One region of the Evansella sp. AB-rgal1 genome, then DNA from elsewhere that is predicted to be linked to it. Evidence: riboswitches for the same ligand, from Rfam matches in the RefSeq annotation. Region 1 holds a riboswitch; each other region holds the start of a gene.
What was found. A riboswitch is a leader RNA that binds a small molecule or an ion and turns the genes downstream of it on or off. The one in region 1 is predicted to bind cyclic di-GMP.
Positions count from the first base shown of each region.

Region 2: it holds a riboswitch for cyclic di-GMP, as region 1 does, so the genes downstream of both, ACERII_RS21835 (methyl-accepting chemotaxis protein) here and ACERII_RS06835 (response regulator transcription factor) in region 1, are expected to answer to the same signal.
Region 3: it holds a riboswitch for cyclic di-GMP, as region 1 does, so the genes downstream of both, ACERII_RS14670 (anti-repressor SinI family protein) here and ACERII_RS06835 (response regulator transcription factor) in region 1, are expected to answer to the same signal.
Region 4: it holds a riboswitch for cyclic di-GMP, as region 1 does, so the genes downstream of both, ACERII_RS24270 (EAL domain-containing protein) here and ACERII_RS06835 (response regulator transcription factor) in region 1, are expected to answer to the same signal.

Region 1 covers NZ_JBGUAU010000006.1:138,646-143,412, forward strand. The annotation lists gene ACERII_RS06805 (polysaccharide deacetylase family protein) at 201-1,067, opposite strand; gene ACERII_RS06810 (hypothetical protein) at 1,121-1,378, opposite strand; gene ACERII_RS06815 (hypothetical protein) at 1,483-1,608, opposite strand; gene ACERII_RS06820 (hypothetical protein) at 1,633-1,770, opposite strand; gene ACERII_RS06825 (hypothetical protein) at 2,082-2,231, opposite strand; gene ACERII_RS06830 (sporulation protein) at 2,293-2,544, opposite strand; gene ACERII_RS06835 (response regulator transcription factor) at 2,762-3,466, opposite strand; cyclic di-GMP riboswitch class I at 3,619-3,702, opposite strand; gene ACERII_RS06840 (bactofilin family protein) at 3,900-4,373, opposite strand; gene ACERII_RS06845 (M23 family metallopeptidase) at 4,485-4,767, opposite strand, start outside.
Region 2 covers NZ_JBGUAU010000034.1:27,308-32,074, forward strand. The annotation lists gene ACERII_RS21825 (Mbeg1-like protein) at 1-981, shown strand, start outside; gene ACERII_RS21830 (DUF6382 and FHA domain-containing protein) at 1,015-2,163, shown strand; cyclic di-GMP riboswitch class I at 2,416-2,536, shown strand; gene ACERII_RS21835 (methyl-accepting chemotaxis protein) at 2,775-4,767, shown strand, end outside.
Region 3 covers NZ_JBGUAU010000016.1:53,891-58,657, reverse strand. The annotation lists gene ACERII_RS14685 (GNAT family N-acetyltransferase) at 275-757, shown strand; gene ACERII_RS14680 (hypothetical protein) at 752-1,216, opposite strand; gene ACERII_RS14675 (methyl-accepting chemotaxis protein) at 1,396-2,931, shown strand; gene ACERII_RS14670 (anti-repressor SinI family protein) at 2,996-3,127, opposite strand; cyclic di-GMP riboswitch class I at 3,160-3,249, opposite strand; gene ACERII_RS14665 (response regulator transcription factor) at 3,474-4,166, opposite strand; gene ACERII_RS14660 (DUF4870 domain-containing protein) at 4,416-4,767, shown strand, end outside.
Region 4 covers NZ_JBGUAU010000046.1:20,467-25,233, reverse strand. The annotation lists gene ACERII_RS24275 (acyltransferase family protein) at 1,024-3,045, shown strand; cyclic di-GMP riboswitch class I at 3,398-3,480, shown strand; gene ACERII_RS24270 (EAL domain-containing protein) at 3,560-4,291, shown strand; gene ACERII_RS24265 (hypothetical protein) at 4,496-4,767, shown strand, end outside.

The DNA.
Region 1 (4,767 bases):
AGCTAGACACCTTTCTAAGTTCAAAAAATTTTTATAAATTCTTATCCTTTTAAAAACCATTGTAAATGGGCGTCGATACTCTGCTTTCTCTTTGAATGATAAGATAAAGGATCAATTTATGGCTTATCTATAAAAAAATAAAACAATAAGCAAAAAAACCACTGAAAAAGTTATTACTTTCAACTTTTTCAGTGGTTTTATTATTTTTGATAAGGAATAGTTAATAATTCTGGAACAGTGACAAATTCAATACCACCTTGTTGTAACGTTGTAATTATTTCCTGTAAAGATTGAATCGTGTTAGTTCGATCCCCTTCCCACTCTGCTCCATCATGCATTAATATAATCGATCCTGGTGTTGTATTACTTAATACGTTAAACGCAATTTCTTCTGGGGAATCCTCCTGCCAGTCTAAAGAATCTACGGACCATCCTACTATTGTATAATCCATATCACGAAGTTTTTCTACCAATTCATTATACAAGAACCCATATGGAGCTCTAAATAACTTTGTTCGATACCCAATCAAACTTTCAAGAAAATCCTCGGTTTTTTGTACTTCTCTTTCTAAGGTTGCAACCTCCCCCTGCTCTACCAAGTTTGGGTGCCAAAATGTATGATTTCCAATTATATGTCCTTCTTCCACTATTCTTTGAACCAAGTCAGGATGAGCTTCTGCTCTTGCCCCCATAATAAAGAAAGTAGCTTTTACACCATATTCGTTAAGCACATCTAATAATTGCGGTGTAAATCGAGGGTCTGGACCATCATCAAAAGTTAAGGCTACTTGGTTTACTGTTGCTGGACCTTGAAGAACAACTGTCTCTGGATACCGCTGCTGTAGAACAATATTTGACACAGGATTACGAGGTCTTTCTACTTTCTCGGGACCACCTTCTGGATCTGGTAGTTCTTGTTGACGATCCTTATCTCGATCATTGTTCCACCACCATTCTTGATGTATGTCTCCAATAGATAATTCATTTGCACTGACATTCATAAATAAACTTGAAATAGCAAAGAAAAATATACCTAACAAAACCAACTTCATAGAATGTTCTTTCATACTGTTAGCTCCCTTTTTATGTTATGTAATTATTTTTAATCAAATTAGGAAAATTATTCATATTTAAAATTTGTGGTGTGTTGAGTTTCTTCTAATATTGTAGGAGTAAATAATGATATAGAGATTTTCTCTTCTAGTTCTTCACAGCTTAAACCTGTAGAATATGAACGGATTTCTTGCTCAATCTTTCTTAAATCTTCTTTCAACCCCTCATCATCATAACTAGATAATGTATCTTTTAACATGGATCGTGTTTCCAATAAAACGAACAAGTTTTCTAGCTTTTCAACATAAGATAATGTATCTTTCATTCTTTACACCTCCCTTATAATGTTCATATTGTACCCAGTTATCATTTCTAAGTATGCAAAAAAAGTGCTGCGCCTTATAATGTTTCTCTAGACGCAGCAGTTTCTTACTCCTTAGTCTTTTTTTCTTCTGATCTAATATTTGAATCAAGGTTCATTTCAACTTGACCATGGTGTGGAGTGTTATGAAGAATATCATTCATGTCTTTTTTCTCTTTTTTCTTTTTATTCAAGATTACCTTACTCCTTTACTTGTATTAATCTTTAGTCCTAGGTCCTGTTTTAGAACGGTTATGAATATTTCTCTTATATTCTTCATGCACAACCGGTAAACTTTCCTTCGGAGTATGATTATTTGTTAATGCGGCATTTTTTTGACCATGTCTTTTTCTCATTCCACATACCTCCTTTTCTCTTTTATTTTTCCTAGTCATTGTTTATGTAACCAGGAAAAAACTGTTATAGGTGAGTAAATTTTAATTTGAATAATTTGAATTTTACGTACTATTGAAAGGAGCGGTGATATGGAGTTTCAATCAAAAGAAGAATTATTTGATCAATAGATCAAGATATTTTATGTGCTTGTTAATATTAATGCTATGTACTCCAATTGAGATATTGGATTAAACAAAATAAAGTATATTCCTTTAAATCGAAAGGGTAATTCAAGCAAGTTAAGCATTGAACTACCCTTCTGTATTTTGTATTACTTAGTATTTTTTTTCTTTGCAGCTTCATGACCTTGACTAATTACTTCCCCTGCATCTTTATCGTCTGGGGATTGACCTAATGGATTGACACTGCGTGCTGCAGGTACAGCAGGATTTTGACTTGATGTTGATCGATGTTTTCCCACAAATTTCACCTCCTAACATTACTTTGGATTAGCCAAATAAACTCCTCTTTATTGATAGCCATCAAAATAGTAACTCATAGACCTCATTTAACTCTTTTGCTCTTTTCTCGTCTTGCTCTTGCTTTGCATATTCAATCTCATCTTTCATAATGGTATCTAATAATGAGATTTCTCTTGTTGTAAGTTCACGAATAAAATCCTCTTTCGTTTTGTAATCACTGTTATCCAACTTATTAAACATACGCTCACATAATTCATCTTTTTCCGTATAATTCGATAACGATTCTCGTAAGTAAACTAATGAGTTATCCAAATCATCACCCTCTTTTTATTAGGAGTCAATCCATATAACATAGAATGTGATGATTGAAGCAATAATATGAGTCAGTTTTCTTATCAAAATAAAATACAGTATGAAACACAAAATTTACAAGTTTTTATGATAAGGGGAAGAAAAAAAGTAAAGAAAAAAAGTAAAGAAAAAAAGACCCTATTGGATCTTTATCAATTATAATTATAAAAATATATTGTTATCGAAAACCATCAACCCAACCAATACGAATTGCCTTTACTATTGCATCTGTTCGATCGCTGGCATCAATCTTTTTTAATATCACACTTATTGTAGTACTAACAGTCGATTGGGCAAAAAATAAGAGTTCCGCAATTTTACTGTTACTATGTCCATCTAATAATAGTTGTAGAATGTCCTGTTCTTTTTTCGTTAGCTGTTCATTCACTTTTTCTTTATTTAACACTAATTTTTTTAAAGGTTTGTCTCTCTTGTTTAAACGATCTATTTCCATTACAAGATCATAATGGAATTTCGGTTCAAGAAAAACTCCTTTTGTAAGTAATGAAGAAATGACTGTTATAGTGTTATTTTGCAATGTTTCTAAAGTTACAACTCCACAAATTTGTAATGATAAGAATCGAAATAAATTTCTATCAAGTTTGTTAACACTTACAAGAAGTATTCGTGATTCGTTTACATTTAATGATTGTAAGTGATAACGTAGCTTGTCATATTCCTGATTTGAGAAATCATTTAACACATAAAAAATCCAATCTTCACCACTTTTATTGACGGTAGGTATATTGTGTTTAATATGAACCTCTTCAAAAAAATGTGTAACCTCATTTTTAATTTGTGATGAGATATAATTTTGTTGATCTAGATAAATAATAATCTTCGCTTTTGTATGAGTCTTTATAGTCTTTGAACTTATCATCATCTTGATTTCCCCCTATATTTGACATTCGAAAAAGTTGGTTTATCACAAGATTTAAATGGGAAGAGGCAGTTTTTTATACTTTTAACATCTAAAGTATAAAAAAATAGCCCTTTTTTACACAGAAAAAAGGGCTATTACATAAGTAATAAATCTAGTGCAACCGGCTGCCGTTCTATCGTTAGATTAGGCCCTTGGCTTTGCGTCCTTATTTTTCAATAAGTTTGCCCTTTTACAAATATTTAATTCTATCGGACTAAAACTAATGTCCTACTTTATTCTATTTTAATCTATTATTTTACATAATTCAACAAGATTTCTCCTTTTTGTTAAACATATTTGTTTTTCTCTTTTGTCTCACCCTTGTACCAACCATATAAAATTAAGTAAACAGAAAAGGTATACCTTTAAAGGTATACCTTTTTCTCTCCCGTTTTTATTCACTTATGGCTTTATCCTTTTCTTTTTCCTTATATTCTTCTTTTGTGCTTTCTATAACTTCTTTTTCTTTTTCTCGTTCTATCTCTACTACTTTCGGTTTATGAACATTATTTTTATTTGTACCTTTCATTAAACTTCTACCGTAGAAATGTGCATTTTCGTCAATAACAATAGATTTCATTTCTGCAGAGCCGTTTAAAGTTCCTGATTCAAAAATATGAATCTTATTTTCAACTTTAGCATTCCCTTTCATCGTCCCTGCAATATACAGATTTCTAGCAATTATTGATTTTTCCACGTATCCTTCTTTCCCAATTGTAACATCACCAGCTGATTTAATATCACCATAGACCTTTCCATCAATTCTTATGCTGGATTCTATATTTAGAGAGCCTTCCACAGATGTTCCTTCACCAATTAATGTTGAAATTTCATTTACTTTTCTATCATTCTTTTGTTTAGAAAACATATTAGTACCAGCTTTCGCTGGTAAACACCTCCTTATATATTAGGATATGTTCCTTTCTTTTTATCCTAAGTTCTAGTAAGAACATATTGCAAAATTTCTATATGGTATCGTTCATTTATTTTCATGAAATGTCATATAAGTATATGGATTTACATAATTTCCATTACGCTTAATTTCATAATGAAGATGTACACCTGTACTGCGCCCAGTCGTTCCCATCCCACCAATAATTTCTCCTTTTTTTACTTCGTCTCCTACAGAAACAGCAATACTATTTAGATGAGCATATATCGTTTCATATGTTCCCCCATGTTGAATTGTTATCGCTCTCCCTAATGGTCCGTCCCATCCTGCAGTTAATACAATACCGTCAGCAGTAGCGTAAATTGGAGAG
Region 2 (4,767 bases), on a different contig from region 1:
CTTTTATTAGGGCACTCTAAAGGGGGAAATCTAGTAACACATGTTTATACCAATCACCTTGAAGATCCCACCTTGCAAGCCTACGTTGTCAATGGGCAGCCGATTCACTGGATAAACTTAACGAATGAGCAACGACAGAGCTTAATGAGTGACAATTACACGTTTATTGTACACACGGGAGATTTTGTCTCCGCTCTTGGCTTTGCTCCCTATGTTGATAAGACAGTAACGATAAGCAAAAACAGTTGGGTGGATCATATCAATCCAATTTATCCTCATAGTTTAGTGAGTGTTACATTTAAAGAGAGTGGGGAATTTTCTGAGTGGATAGAAGGGCCATCACCAACCAGAAGGATCGCTAACCCTATTGTGGAAACAGCTATGAAAGGCATGGAAACTCTCGGTGCAATAATAACAGGAGATTTGAAACAAGCAGGGGAAAACTTTAAGAATTTAGTTGGTAGCCTTACTTATACGATTGTAAATGGTGCACTTGTTATAGTTGAAACAACAATAAAAGGGTTAATGGAAGAAGCAAAACGAACAATAGATTCGTATATTAGTGGGCTAAAAAAAGTTGGGCAATTTTCCAAAAAGCTCATTGATGGTACAAAATCCTTTTTTAATAATATGATGTCTAGCGCTAGAAAGATGAAAGATGTAGTTTCGGGGATATTTAGCGGACCAGGAATATCTATCGAGCCGTATATGAAAGTTAACCTACCAAGAACCGCCTATTATAGTGCTAGATTACAAACGATAAGAAAAAGGATTAATCAATTGAATCATGGAGTGAATATGCTACGTGGAGACGTGAATGATGTGTTCGGTTTAAATCGGGTTCTTTGGATGACGTCCAATCTAGTAATGTCTTCGGATAGAAGAGTACAATTGAATATAAACTATTTAAATAACATGGCAGCTTTACTGGAGCGGAATGAAAGAGACTTAGTTAATAAGGCTAATTCTCTTAAAATGTAAATATATAGATTAATTATTTTAGGGGTCGGTAACATGATTAAATGGTTGGATTTCTCATCTAATAATGATGGACAATTAGTGAAATTGCTAAATAGAAGCGAAGTTTTGCGAAGGGAAGAATTAGAGTCTTTAAGCACACATGATGAAGGTGTTTCTGGACTTGTTCCCTTCGCTTTGGCTGAACAAGCTAACGGATGGGAGTTTAGTTATCATTTAGAGAATATGATTACGCTTGAGAAACATTTCGGTGAAGGATTGACGAAGGAGAAAATCGTCACCTCTTTCTTACCTATTTTGAAGCTTATAACAAACTTTCAAGAGAATGAGGTTGACTTAAATAAGCTTGTTTTACACGAGCGATATATTTATCTAGACCAATATAATCAACCGTATTTTATTTATGTACCATTTCAACCAAGTGACTTGGAAACCACCACACTGTTGCAGTTTTTCCGAAAGATACTTTCGAAATTTCCCTTTGAAGAAACGGATGACCTTGTCTTTTTCGTCAAGTTACATAATTATTTGATTCAGTCAGATACAAGTGATATATCTGCTTTAAAAGAAAAATTAATGGAAATGGGTGGTATAGAGGAAGCCACTGGGAGTATTTCTCCGGTATTGGATATGGGGGGGAATGCACACTTTTATAGTCCTACTAATAACTCCATAGATGCCTATTCCTCTAGGATACAAGATAAGAAGGAAGGCAAAACGAGTACTCCTTCAGACCTCCTTTCGGCTCATAACGAGAGTGTTCAATCTACCTCCTTCTTTTTACAGAGAAGTGATGGAGAAGATGGGCCAGAGGATACAAAAGGAACTACTGTTCTTGGTACATTGGAAATGGAGGAGGTAGAAGGAACGACGACACTGGACGATGTTGCTTACAAACCTCATCTTCTGCTCCTCTCTACCAATGAAAAAATTATACTTACAAAAAGCACGTTTACGATTGGAAGAGACTCAAACAATACGGATTACACGCTCTCCAGTAAAGTGATAGGACGAGTGCATGCAAAAATCCTTTCTTCAGATGGTGTTTATTTTATTAAGGATAACAATTCCCGTAATGGCACATATGTCAATGGAGTAAGGCTTCAGCCAATGGAAAGAATGAAAGTGAAGCATGAAGATAAGATAAAGATGGCAAATGAAGAATTTGAGTTTCGAATATTTTGAATATGGTGTGGGAGTAGCAAGCGCTCGTGACTTGAAAGTGTACACACTAAGGAATAATAATGCTACAGTTGTTTTGTTACTTTAGATGAAGAAAAGGAGAGCAGGGGTGCAAATTGACCTTGTTCTCTTTTTTTCTACTGTCTTTCCATCATTCTCTGTTTATAAACATCTGTCTTATCTATTATCATCCAAGCATATAAATTGATATTTCTTTTTGTCGAATGTATATTTAGATCCAGGACAAAATACCTATTTTGAAAAAGGCATACTTACTCGAAAGGTAAGGACGCAAAGCCACGGATCTAAGGCGTATTTAGTTATCAAGGAATGACTACTGATAACTAGTGTAAGCTACGATGGCCGGGTTGCAAAAAAAGCGAGGATACCCATCCACCTTTTTTTGAGGTGGGTTTTTTATACTTTTGAAATAAGGAAGTTTACTAAAGGGAGAAAGTCTACGAAAACGACAAGCTATCATGTTTTAGTACGCATATAGCTAGATGTTCGTTGTAAACCGCTTTTCTATCTAAGTTGTTAGGAAAAAAATGAAGTAGCCCCCACAAGAAACGCAACAAAAGTGATTAAATCACTATAAAAGGAGAAAAGAACAAATGAAGAAGATATCAATAAGAAATAGTTTATTTACGAAAATAACATTCATCACATTACTATGTATCGTAGTTCCTATGCTGGTTAATTTGTTTTATACTACCCATCAATCTTCTGAGGCATTAGAAGAAGAGGTCATAAACTCACTATCACATGTTACCAATGAGAAGAATAGTCAAGTTGACCTTGTTTTTGCTTCACAATTCGCATTGGCTGATTCCGTTGTTGAGGATCTTTATGTTCGTAACTTTTTTATCAATCTAGAAGACACAAATGAAGTGGATCAAAGCGAGCTTACTAGAATAAGAAATAGATTAGAAGAGAAAATGACTAATGCAGATGGATTATATGAAAATGTATTCTATTCTTTTGATGGAAGCGCCTTTGTTGATGGTGTAGGTGGAGCATCCGTAGGACACGTTTTTGATCGGGAGAATGAGGCTTATTATTATGAGCAGCTAGAGAATCCAGGAGTTGCTGCAAGTGATTATATGTATTCTCCCATAACTGGAAGGCCAGTAATTGCTGTTTCCGATTCTATTCTTAATAATGCAGGGGAAGTAATCTCTGTTTACGTCATTGCATTGGATGTGAATAAATTAACAGAGCAGTTAGTAACAGGAAATGACGATGATTCTATACACACAATGATTATAGATCCAAGTGGATTAACTATTGCCTCTAAGGAAGAGGAATTTACTCTGAATCTTAACTTTAGTGAGGAAGAGAATCTACTACCTTTTTTTGAAAAAATGGGAGAAGAAAGTATAGGCAATGGATTCATTATGTTAAATGGCGTAGAGAATATTGTAGCCTTTGAGAAAAATGAAGATTTTGGTTTTTACGTCATAACCTATATGCCGGTAGAGCAATATACTTCTAGTATAAAGGAATTAGCTAATGGAATTCTTCTAGTCATTGTTGCAAGTTTAGTAATCACTAGTATTGCTGTTGTGCTATTTGTAAGATCCTTTGTTAAGCCTATCAAGCTTCTCTCTACAGCTGCAAAAAATATTGCAGGTGGTGATTTAACAACAACGGATATCAAAGTTACGAATAAGGATGAGGTTGGAGAACTAGCTAGCTCGTTTCAGATTATGGTTGCAAACCTTAGAAACATGGTAGAACAAATACAAGTAACTTCGGAAAAAGTGGCATCTTCTGCAGAGGAATTTTCTGCTACATCGGAACAGTCAGCGGAAATTAGTAAGCAAGTTGCGGCAGCAATACAAACGGTTGCGCTTGGAGCAGAAACGCAGGCGCAAAATGCCTCTACAAGCTCAGGGATGGTTCAAGAAGTAACGACAGGTGTAACGCTTATCTCACAAAGTGCCCAAAATGTTACAGATGCTGCATCAGATACAACAGATAAAGCAAATTCAGGTGCGTTACATATCAAATCATCTATTTCTGAAATTGAAGCAATGAATCAAGCAATTCAAGATGTTGCCGTAAAAATGGAGAATTTAGGAGAACGAACACAAGAAATTGGACAAATTGTTGGAGTAATCACCCAAATTGCGGACCAAACCAACTTATTAGCACTCAATGCTGCCATTGAAGCTGCAAGAGCGGGAGAACATGGAAGAGGCTTCGCTGTTGTTGCGGATGAGGTAAGGAAACTGGCAGAGCAGTCCAAACAATCTTCTCAACAGATTTCCAACCTCATTAAAAGCATTCAAGTGGAAACAGCAGAAACAGTAACTTCCATGATTGCAACTTCTGAAACATCAGCAGAAGGTATTGAAGCTATAAGGTCAGTAGAGCAAACATTTACAGATATACGTGGTTCTGTTCGAAATGTGACAAAACAACTAGAAGAAGTATCTTCTGCTACAGAGCAAATGAGAGCATCTATGGAACACATAACAACGAACATGAATGAAATTAATAACATTTCTACAGATACCGCTTCTAAAACACAAGAAGTGTCAGCTTCTGTGCAAGAGCAGCTAGCATCAACGAATGAGATTGCAAGCTCATCTATTGAAATGG
Region 3 (4,767 bases), on a different contig from region 1:
CATAATATCTGAGTTAACCAACTTTCAAAAAGTAAGTATCTATTATTTTATACGCTCTTAATCATAATTTCAAACGATACGTTCTCCTTTATATCCACTATCGTGGTTATTATTTCCACATGGCTCATATATTTATGTAAGAGAGTATACGCTTTGCTGCATTGGAACAATTTCGTTCGTTACAGTGAAGATGAAAGTCACAAAAAATTCAGGGACCAGACCGCTGAATTTTTTGTGAACTTTCCTATCAGAAAGGGGTCGATCCACGTTGTCCATGTTTATAAGAGAGGGAAAGCTGACAGACTTTGTTGCACTGAATTACTTATATAAACTATTGGATGATGTACATCACCAACATCATCCTGACATTTTTCAAGAGATACATGAAGAATTCGCTAGACCTAAAGAGTATATAAAGGAGTTGATTACAAATCCTAACAAACTTTTATTAGTGTGTGAGTACCAAGATAATGTCATTGGATTTGCGGAGGCTTATAAAATGCGGGTTCCATCTTATCATGTTTTTCAGGAAAGGGAATGGGTGCACATAGATAGTATTGCAGTGAAAAAAGAGCATCGGCACAAGCAAGTTGGCACAATGCTATTGCAAGAAGTTATTAACTGGGGGAAAACGATGGGTATGAACAGATTGGAGTTAACTGTATACAACTTTAATACACAAGCGGAACATTTTTATAGAACATTTGGTTTTTCTGTTTTACACCAGGTTATGTATTTCGATGGGGAAAGCTCATAGAAAGATTCGTTCAATAGAATTTCGTATTAAGTTCACATAGGAATTGTATACCCCTACGTTATACAGAAAGAAAATAAATAGAATGCAAATATTTACAGCGTGCATTACATCCAATTTGTTCTCGAAGTTGAAACGGACGTGTCTTCTCGTTATCGCAAAGATATAAAAGAGTAAAAGGAATAGGATAACGGTCGACATAAGAACCACCTGATTTAGAGAATTTATCCCATGTATCGCTAGAACCTTAGACAATTCATCTACTTCACTTTGTTCGACAGTATAGATTGTGGGAACTACTCCTTCATATACAATAAACTGTTCCTTCGTTTCTTCGTAACTATAGTTATTAGGATATAGACCGAATAAATTTATCGCACTAAATACAACTAATAATAGAATTCCCATTCCTAGTAGTGTAAACGATTGAAATTTACTCTTATTTCTACTCTTTTCTTCCATAACAGATCTTCACCTCACTCCCCCTATTTAAACAAGGATTGGACAAAATTTCAATGCACCATTCCACACTAACTTTTTTCCACATAGCAAAACACTGTAGAATGGTACCATTCTCAAATACTCTCATGTGAGATATACTAACAATACTATCTATCATGGCATTGCCTCAGGAGGTCCACATGGAGCAAAGAAAAAATCTACTTATGCTGTGTTTCACTGGTTTCGTTGCACTTTTATCTATTATCATTTATTTTCTACACCATCAATTTCACTTCCTAGATGAAGTAATCCAAACTTCTCATCACGCTCATTTCACAGAAAGCTCCATAACGCCAATTTTATTTTACATTTTCTTTAGTATTCCTATCCTACTTTTATTATTAGCTTTACTCATATATACGAAAAACAAAGAGCATCCTTATTTACCACCGGTGTTAATGCTAGGACTAACATTCGGAAGTATATCCATTATTGCTGTAGGTGACGGCTTAGTAGAATATCATTTTTCTATTTTTATGGTACTAGCTGCATTAGCCTTTTTTCAGAGTATACGTTTAATCGTAGCGAGCACGATTATTTTTGCCGTTCAACATGTGGGGGGATATTTTTTAGCACCAGAATTAATCGCTGGAACGAGTGAGTATTCATTTGTACTCCTAATGATTCATGCTGTATTCTTGCTTATTACGAGCGCTGTGATCATCGTTCAAATAGCAGCACAAACAAGCTATAGATCTGAAGTAGAAATACGAGAAACAAGCCAACGAAGTGTATTAAAAGATATTATTGATCACTTATCCACTACTTCCAAAGAAGTTCTCATTAGTGCAAATCATTTAGAACAAGGTTCAAAGGAATCAGCGGCAGCAACTGGAGAAATTTCTGAGGCTATTCAAACCATTGCACAAGGAGCATACGATCAATTACATCATGCAAAGTCAAGTCATCAAGCAATGGAAGAAGTATCGCAGGATATGATTAGTATATCTAAACAATCAAACGAAACAAAAGAGTCGTCGATGCATACCCTTGCCGTTGCTCAGACAGGACAAACCAGTATGAATAATACAGAAGATCAAATGGTAAGTATTTCAAAAGCCGTAGAACAAATGAATGATGTAATCAAACACCTTCAAGAACGATCTTCTGAAATTGAGCAAACTTTAGTGTATATGTCTGATATTGCAGAGCAGACAAATTTGCTAGCATTAAATGCAGCAATTGAAGCAGCACGTGCAGGAGAATCTGGAAGAGGATTCGCAATTGTTGCAGATGAAGTAAGGAAACTTGCCGATCAATCAAGTAAATACGCAAACCAAGTATCTCATATAATCAAGGATTTATTAGTGGATACGAAAGAAGCAGATGGAGTTATGCAAGAGACAAATAAACAAGTAGAATTAGGATTGGATCAAGTTTCAATGACAAGACAATTATTTGAAAAGATTGTACAAGATTCAAAAAAAGTGTATGAAGACGTAAACAACACCTATGAAAAATCACAATCAATTGTTGGTAAAGTAGATGCAGTAAAGCATTCTATCAATTCAATGACTACTGTATCTCAAGACTATCAAAAAAGTACCGAGAATATATCTGCTTCTTCAGAACAACAATTGGCTATGTTAGAAAACTTCAATGAAACTACTACCTCCCTTAAAAATATGATGGAAAGATTAGATCAGCTAGTTCAGGATATATCCAAAAAGGATTGAACCACAAAACTGTCATGTAAGGCCCCTTACATGACAGCTTATATTGTAATTTTATGTAGATGTATTATTGCCCATTTTTCGATCTCAATAAAAACATCCGAACGTCTCTAGGAGTAACCCCAAGTTTCCTAGCTTCTTCTAATAGCAAAACCCATTCCTTGTCTAGAACTAATGGCTTTTCTTTTACTTTTTCCATTCCCCATAGTCTCCCTTCAGCATTGTACCTTGCTAGGTAACTCGGCTATCATAGGCAATGCATTAGCCCTTAGACCCTAAGCTTTGCGCCTCTACTTTTCAATAGATTTGCCCTTATCTAGAAGGAGCCCTTCATGTACTCAAGATAAACACCAACGTCGAAACAACAAACCAAACCACAAAAAATTACGTAACTCTCTCCACCACCCTTCAATAAGCGTCCAACAAGTACCGACATTATACAAGACACATCTACATATACTATACGCACCAAAGGTTAAAACTGGGTAAAAAATTTAGAATTTACTAACAATTCATTGCACTTGTCGACATTAATATATATATTATCATTTTTTTATCGGTGTAGTAAACTTATACCCAAACCCTCTAACAGTGCGAATAAACTTTGGCTTGGTAGGATCTTTCTCTATTTTTCGGCGCAAATTACTTATATGTACCATCACAGTTTTTAAATCTCCTAAGCTATCTATTCCCCAGATTTGATTGTACAACTGCTCGGCACTAAAAACTTGATTGGGATTTTCCACTAGAAGTATCAGTAGCTGTAATTCCTTTTTATACAATGAAATTACTTTACCATCAACAATAACATCACAGCTGTCCAAGTTTATTTCTAAATGTTCGCATGTAAATATCTTTCCTTTTGGATTTGAAACATTTGGTGACCTTCGTAAATGAACCTTTATTCTCGCTTCTAACTCCGCAAGATCAAAAGGCTTTGTGATATAATCATCCGCACCAACTTCAAAACCTTTTATTTTATCACAAGCTTCTCTTTTGCAACTTAAGAAAAGGATTGGAACATTTGTAATATTTCTTATTTTCTTGCATAATTCATACCCTTCCATTCCGGGCAACAAAATATCTAATAAAATTATTTCGGGTAAGTTATCATTTACAATTGTCAAAGCTGAGTACCCATTCGCGGCAGTAAACACATCAAAGCCTTTTTTACGTAAGTAAAGGGATGTTAGTTCACGAATATCTGGGTCATCCTCCACAATTAATACTTTGACCACAACTTTTCCTCCTTACTTACAATCTAATTGTCTATAGAAAAAACGCTACTCCAAACATCTATTGTCCTAACCAAACCCCTAGTGGGAATTGTATTAATTACCATTTTAATATCTCTATTATGGGCTCATTTTGTGAATTATTCAAATTGTTTTTTCCATTTTTACAAAAAATTTATACTTTCGGATAATATGCTTCGGTCTTCCTGTTTGCTACGATGACAATATAAAAAATACTTCAGGAGGTTTTTCATGGATACAGAAACGAATAAAACCACTTCAACGGAAAAAGTATCAACTAATGAAAAAAAGAAATCATCTACTGGCTTAGATGAGAATATTGGGGGTCTTGTTGCATATGTATTAACGTTTCTTTCGGGATTAATCTTAGTTTTTATAGAGAAAGAGAACAAGTTTATAAGATTTCATGCACTTCAATCTACTATTACTTTCGGAGGACTTTTCATCATAAGTATGGTTTTAGGAATTATTCCAATTATAGGGATACTTACAACACTACTAATTATGCCACTTTGGCTCGTATTATGGGTTTTTCTCATGTATAAAGCATATAACGGTGTACTGTATAAACTACCAATAGTAG
Region 4 (4,767 bases), on a different contig from region 1:
TTATGTAGAGATTTATATTAACGTTCATTTTACTCATCCGATATCATATTGTGGTACCTATTACCTTTATAACGTTATATAAAGGTAATAGATTCCATTTGTAGAAAGGTTAGATGAAAGAAGAACCGAGCTAGTTGATATTAATGAATGAATAATACCAAACTTATCTTTTATGCTAAGTCTATGATGTAATTGTGACATTAATCCACTTCCCCATTGTCACAACCGAAGCTGTTTTGAGTAAGTTGTTACGGAATACTAGGAATCTCTTTCTAATGCTGTTTCTTTAGAAGAAAGGTGCAGAAACAAGTTTGCGGGCTTAGGCTTAAACACCTGTCTTCTATTGATCACTCATTATTATTGAAATACCAACAGTTCCCTAACAGACTTAACAAAAAAACTTTGGCGGAAACAGAACGAGAAAGCTTCCTAATTACCCATTTCATCGTCTTTCCACAACCATAGACGTATTGTATCACATCAAATTTTTATTTGAAATCCCTAATTCATTCCAATATGTTAAATTATTGTAATAATTTTGTTAGATATCATTACAGAATCACTAGATATACGGACTTTTTCTTGTAGCTCCCTCGATATCTTCCTTAATATACCAAAAATAACATGACTGTATTAATCAACATCCGCTTATGGAAGGCGATTTAAGAACCTAAACTCCATTTTATATTATTTGTTACAATATTATGAAAACTAATAGTACAAAATGGGTTTGTTTGAAAGTTTTTACGAATTTTAACGTAAAATATCTTATTTCTATCTCTATCTTTTGAAATTATCCAAACCACGAATGATAAATAAAGATTATAAGTTTTAACAATATAGATGCCTATTGATAGTTTTGAGTTGAGTTATCGAGTACTGTATCCAAAAATACACCACCTTTATAATGCCCCCCAACTGTAAATGAGAATTACTCGTTGATGCAGGTAGTATCTTAGTTTAAAATGGACATCGTGCTTCCTTTTTATTCATAGAATTCACAATGAGATGGAGAGAACGGAAATGACTCTAGTAAATACAGGTGACTTACGAAGATCTGAAAAGAAGTTTCGCCCCGAGTTAGAAGGTGTCCGGGCTGTTGCTGCATTATTGGTTGCAATCTACCATATATGGTTAGGCTCTGTTTCTGGTGGAGTGGACGTGTTTTTCATTGTATCTGGATATTTAATAACAACGTCTTTACTTTCTAGAATGGAGAGAGATGGAACAATTCACCTTTCTGAATATCTTTTAAATTTAGGAAAAAGGTTACTCCCTCTTGCACTTATTGTTCTTCTTTTTTCTACTATATTATCTTTTCTTCTTTTACCACAAGTTCAGTGGAAACAAATTATGTCGGAAATTTATGCATCAGCTTTTTATTTTCAAAACTGGCTGTTAGCTACTAACGCTGTAGATTACTTAGCTCAAAATAATGCAGCAAGTCCATTACAACATTTTTGGGCATTGTCTATTCAAGGTCAATTTTACTTAACTTGGCCACTTATCATTTTCATAGCGTTTGTTTTTGCAAAAAAAGTGTTTAAAACGCCCCTTCGCAAAACTCTATTATTCGTTTTAATTACTATTTTTATTACATCGCTAACCTATTCTATTTTTATTACTTCTCAAAATCAACCTTGGGCTTATTTTGACACCTTTGCTCGTGTGTGGGAATTTAGTTTAGGGGGAATTTTAGCATTACTACTTCCCTATTTATCTCTCAACAAAATGGCAAGTACCATCATTGGTTGGGCAGGCTTAAGTATTATTGCTTTTACAGGTATTTTATTACCTGTGTCAAACGTATTCCCAGGATACGCAGCATTATTACCGATATCTGGTGTTGTACTCATTATTATCGCGTCAGAGAACGGAACTAAATTTGGGGTCGAAAAACTTTTGGGCTCAAAACCTCTGATGTTTTTCGGAAGTATTTCTTATGGATTTTATTTATGGCATTGGCCACTTTTAATCTTTTATTATGCCTACTTCGGAACAGATTCCGTTACCATACTGTGGGGGATGGCTATACTTAGCCTTACATTCCTCTTGTCTATTCTATCGACGAAATTAGTGGAATCTCCGATTAGAGGATTGTCATTAAAACAATCAAAAAGGAAAATAGCTTTCGTTTTACTACTATTTCTCCTTCCAGTTTTAGCCGCAAACAGCTATTGGGATTTACATTTGGAACAGGTGGAAGAAGCATTTAGACAACAAGCTGTCATTGAAGATTACCCTGGTGCTCACGTGCTTTTTAAAAATGTAGTTGCGGCAGAAGATGTACAACCAATCGGTACACCTCTTGATGCAAACAGTTCCATGCCTACGTATCATGACGATGGTTGTTTTGTTCGCATGGATGATCCAGGCGTAAAAGTATGTTCTTACGGTGAAACAAACAATCCAGATTTTGTTATCGGTCTTGTAGGTGGCTCTCGTACTGGGCATTGGTTTACTGCATTAGAAGAATTTGCGGAGGAATTGAACTTACAGATTGATGTATATAATAAGAATGCTTGTAGATTCTCGACTCAGGATTTTGATGGATTGCTAAGGGATTCTTGTGTTGAATGGAATGAACACGTTGTTGAACCTTTATTAGAAAACCCACCAGATTTAATTTTTACAACAGCTAATGTAAGTAGTGGTGCCACAATACCTGACGGATACATCGAGATGTGGGAAAAATTTGTTGGAATTTCTACTATCTTTGGGATCCGAGACAATCCATCCATGCCGGAAGATATTCCAAAGTGTGTAGAAGTAAATGGTGCGGAAGATTGTGCTGTTCCAAGGGAAAATGTTTTATCAGAGAATCCACCATGGGAAAATACAGAAGGCTTGCCAAGCAATGTGTATTTCGCAGATTTAACTGATTACCTATGCGATGATGAATTGTGTCACGCAGTTATTGGTAATGTATTAGTTTATCGCGACAGATATCATTTAAGTACATTATATGTATCAACTCTTGCAGATCCTCTGAAAGATCATATTGTAAAAGCTCTTGAACAAGTAGATCAACAGGGCGATTCATAAATTATATTTGAAAAAACGTGGCTTATCGTCAAGTCATTGATAGCGAAATCCTTCGTTTCCTACAATTTCATCCTATATGGAAGGTAAACATACCTAATCCAAAAATGAGTGTCACCATTTTAATTGGTAGCACTCTCTTTTTTTACTCAGTCAAACAATCAACACACGCTACTACATATAATTATGCTCTTATTACTAGAATAATAGGAAGAGACATGTTCTATCAAATTGTACTTCAGGTAACTAAATAGTACTTTTCCCCCTTGTTCACCTATACACTTGGCGAAAATTGTCGAAAGTATTGGACTTTTGTAACTATTGAATTATAATATAAATAATTATTCATATTTGGTTTCGACAACGGCAAACATATGGAAACATATGGACGCAAAGCTATGGGCCTAAAGTGAGAACTACGGCTGCCAAGTTACCGAAAAACCGGAGAGTGCCTATGCATGCCCTGTTTTTTGGGTGTGCATTTTTTATTACATCACGAGATAAGGAGTGCGAAGTTTTGAATGCAAAGTTTTATCAATTCTTAAAGCAAGAGCAATTCACCCACTGCTTCCAACCTATCTACCACTTAAGGGAAAATAAAGTTCTTGGTTATGAGGCTCTATTGCGGACAGACATGTATGAGAATCCAATGGATGTTTTTCAGGAAGCAGTGAACGAGAAAAGGCTCTATGAATTGGATATGCGGTCCATCCATAAAGCCATCGTTGCCTACAAATCAGCAGGCAAAACGAAAAGAAATGGAATTTTGTTTTTAAATGTCTACCCATCGACAATTATTAATCAAAACTTTCTTCCTTTTCTAACAAAGATTATCAGTGATGGTACACTGAAAAGTCAAGAAATTATACTAGAAGTGTCTGAATCACAGCTGACTGTTGATTACCAGGTACTTCAAAATGAGATAGAACAACTGAATAAGCTCGATGTCAAGATTGCTATTGACGATGTAGGAAAAGGTTATTCAAACCTAGAGTCACTGATGAACTTGGACGTTGCATACATCAAACTAGATAAGTTTTTAATGAGGGACTTGCATATATCCAAAAAGAAGCAACTATTATTGAAGCATCTCATTCACTATGCAGACGACATTTACACTCCTATCATTGTAGAAGGAATTGAAAACGAGTTAGAAAAAGAAATAGCATTAGATCTTGGAGTTACCTTTGGACAAGGCTTTGGATTATGTAAACCTTTGCACCTTAGTGAGGTAGTTTCCTATAGATAAAAACAATATTTATGAAGCAAGTAGGATGGTGTATATTTCTGTCTTACGATGATAAAATAGTTTACTACATACGAAACAAGTCTTCCATAAGTTCTGCTCTTACCATTTAGGTAAGGGTATTTTTTTGTAAAGAAAGGTGAAACTTTTCCTAGCTTTCTATCGTTTCACAACTAACTTACACAATTTATTACGAGGTGATATGAAATGAAATATTGGAAAATTGCTATGTTTAGTTTAGTGACTTTTGTTTTCCTAGCAGGATGTGGTACTGGTGATATGGACGAACCTACGGGAGATGCGGGTCGTTCAGGGGATCGGGCGCCTGATAGTGGGGCTTCTGATGCAGATGCAGATTTTGATGCCATTCGTGACGTAGAGGATTTACGACCCTTTTTAACGAAACATGACATTGCACACGGAGATTTTTATTTGGATGGTAATAGGCTTGTGATTAACTTGGTTGATGGAACGGATGA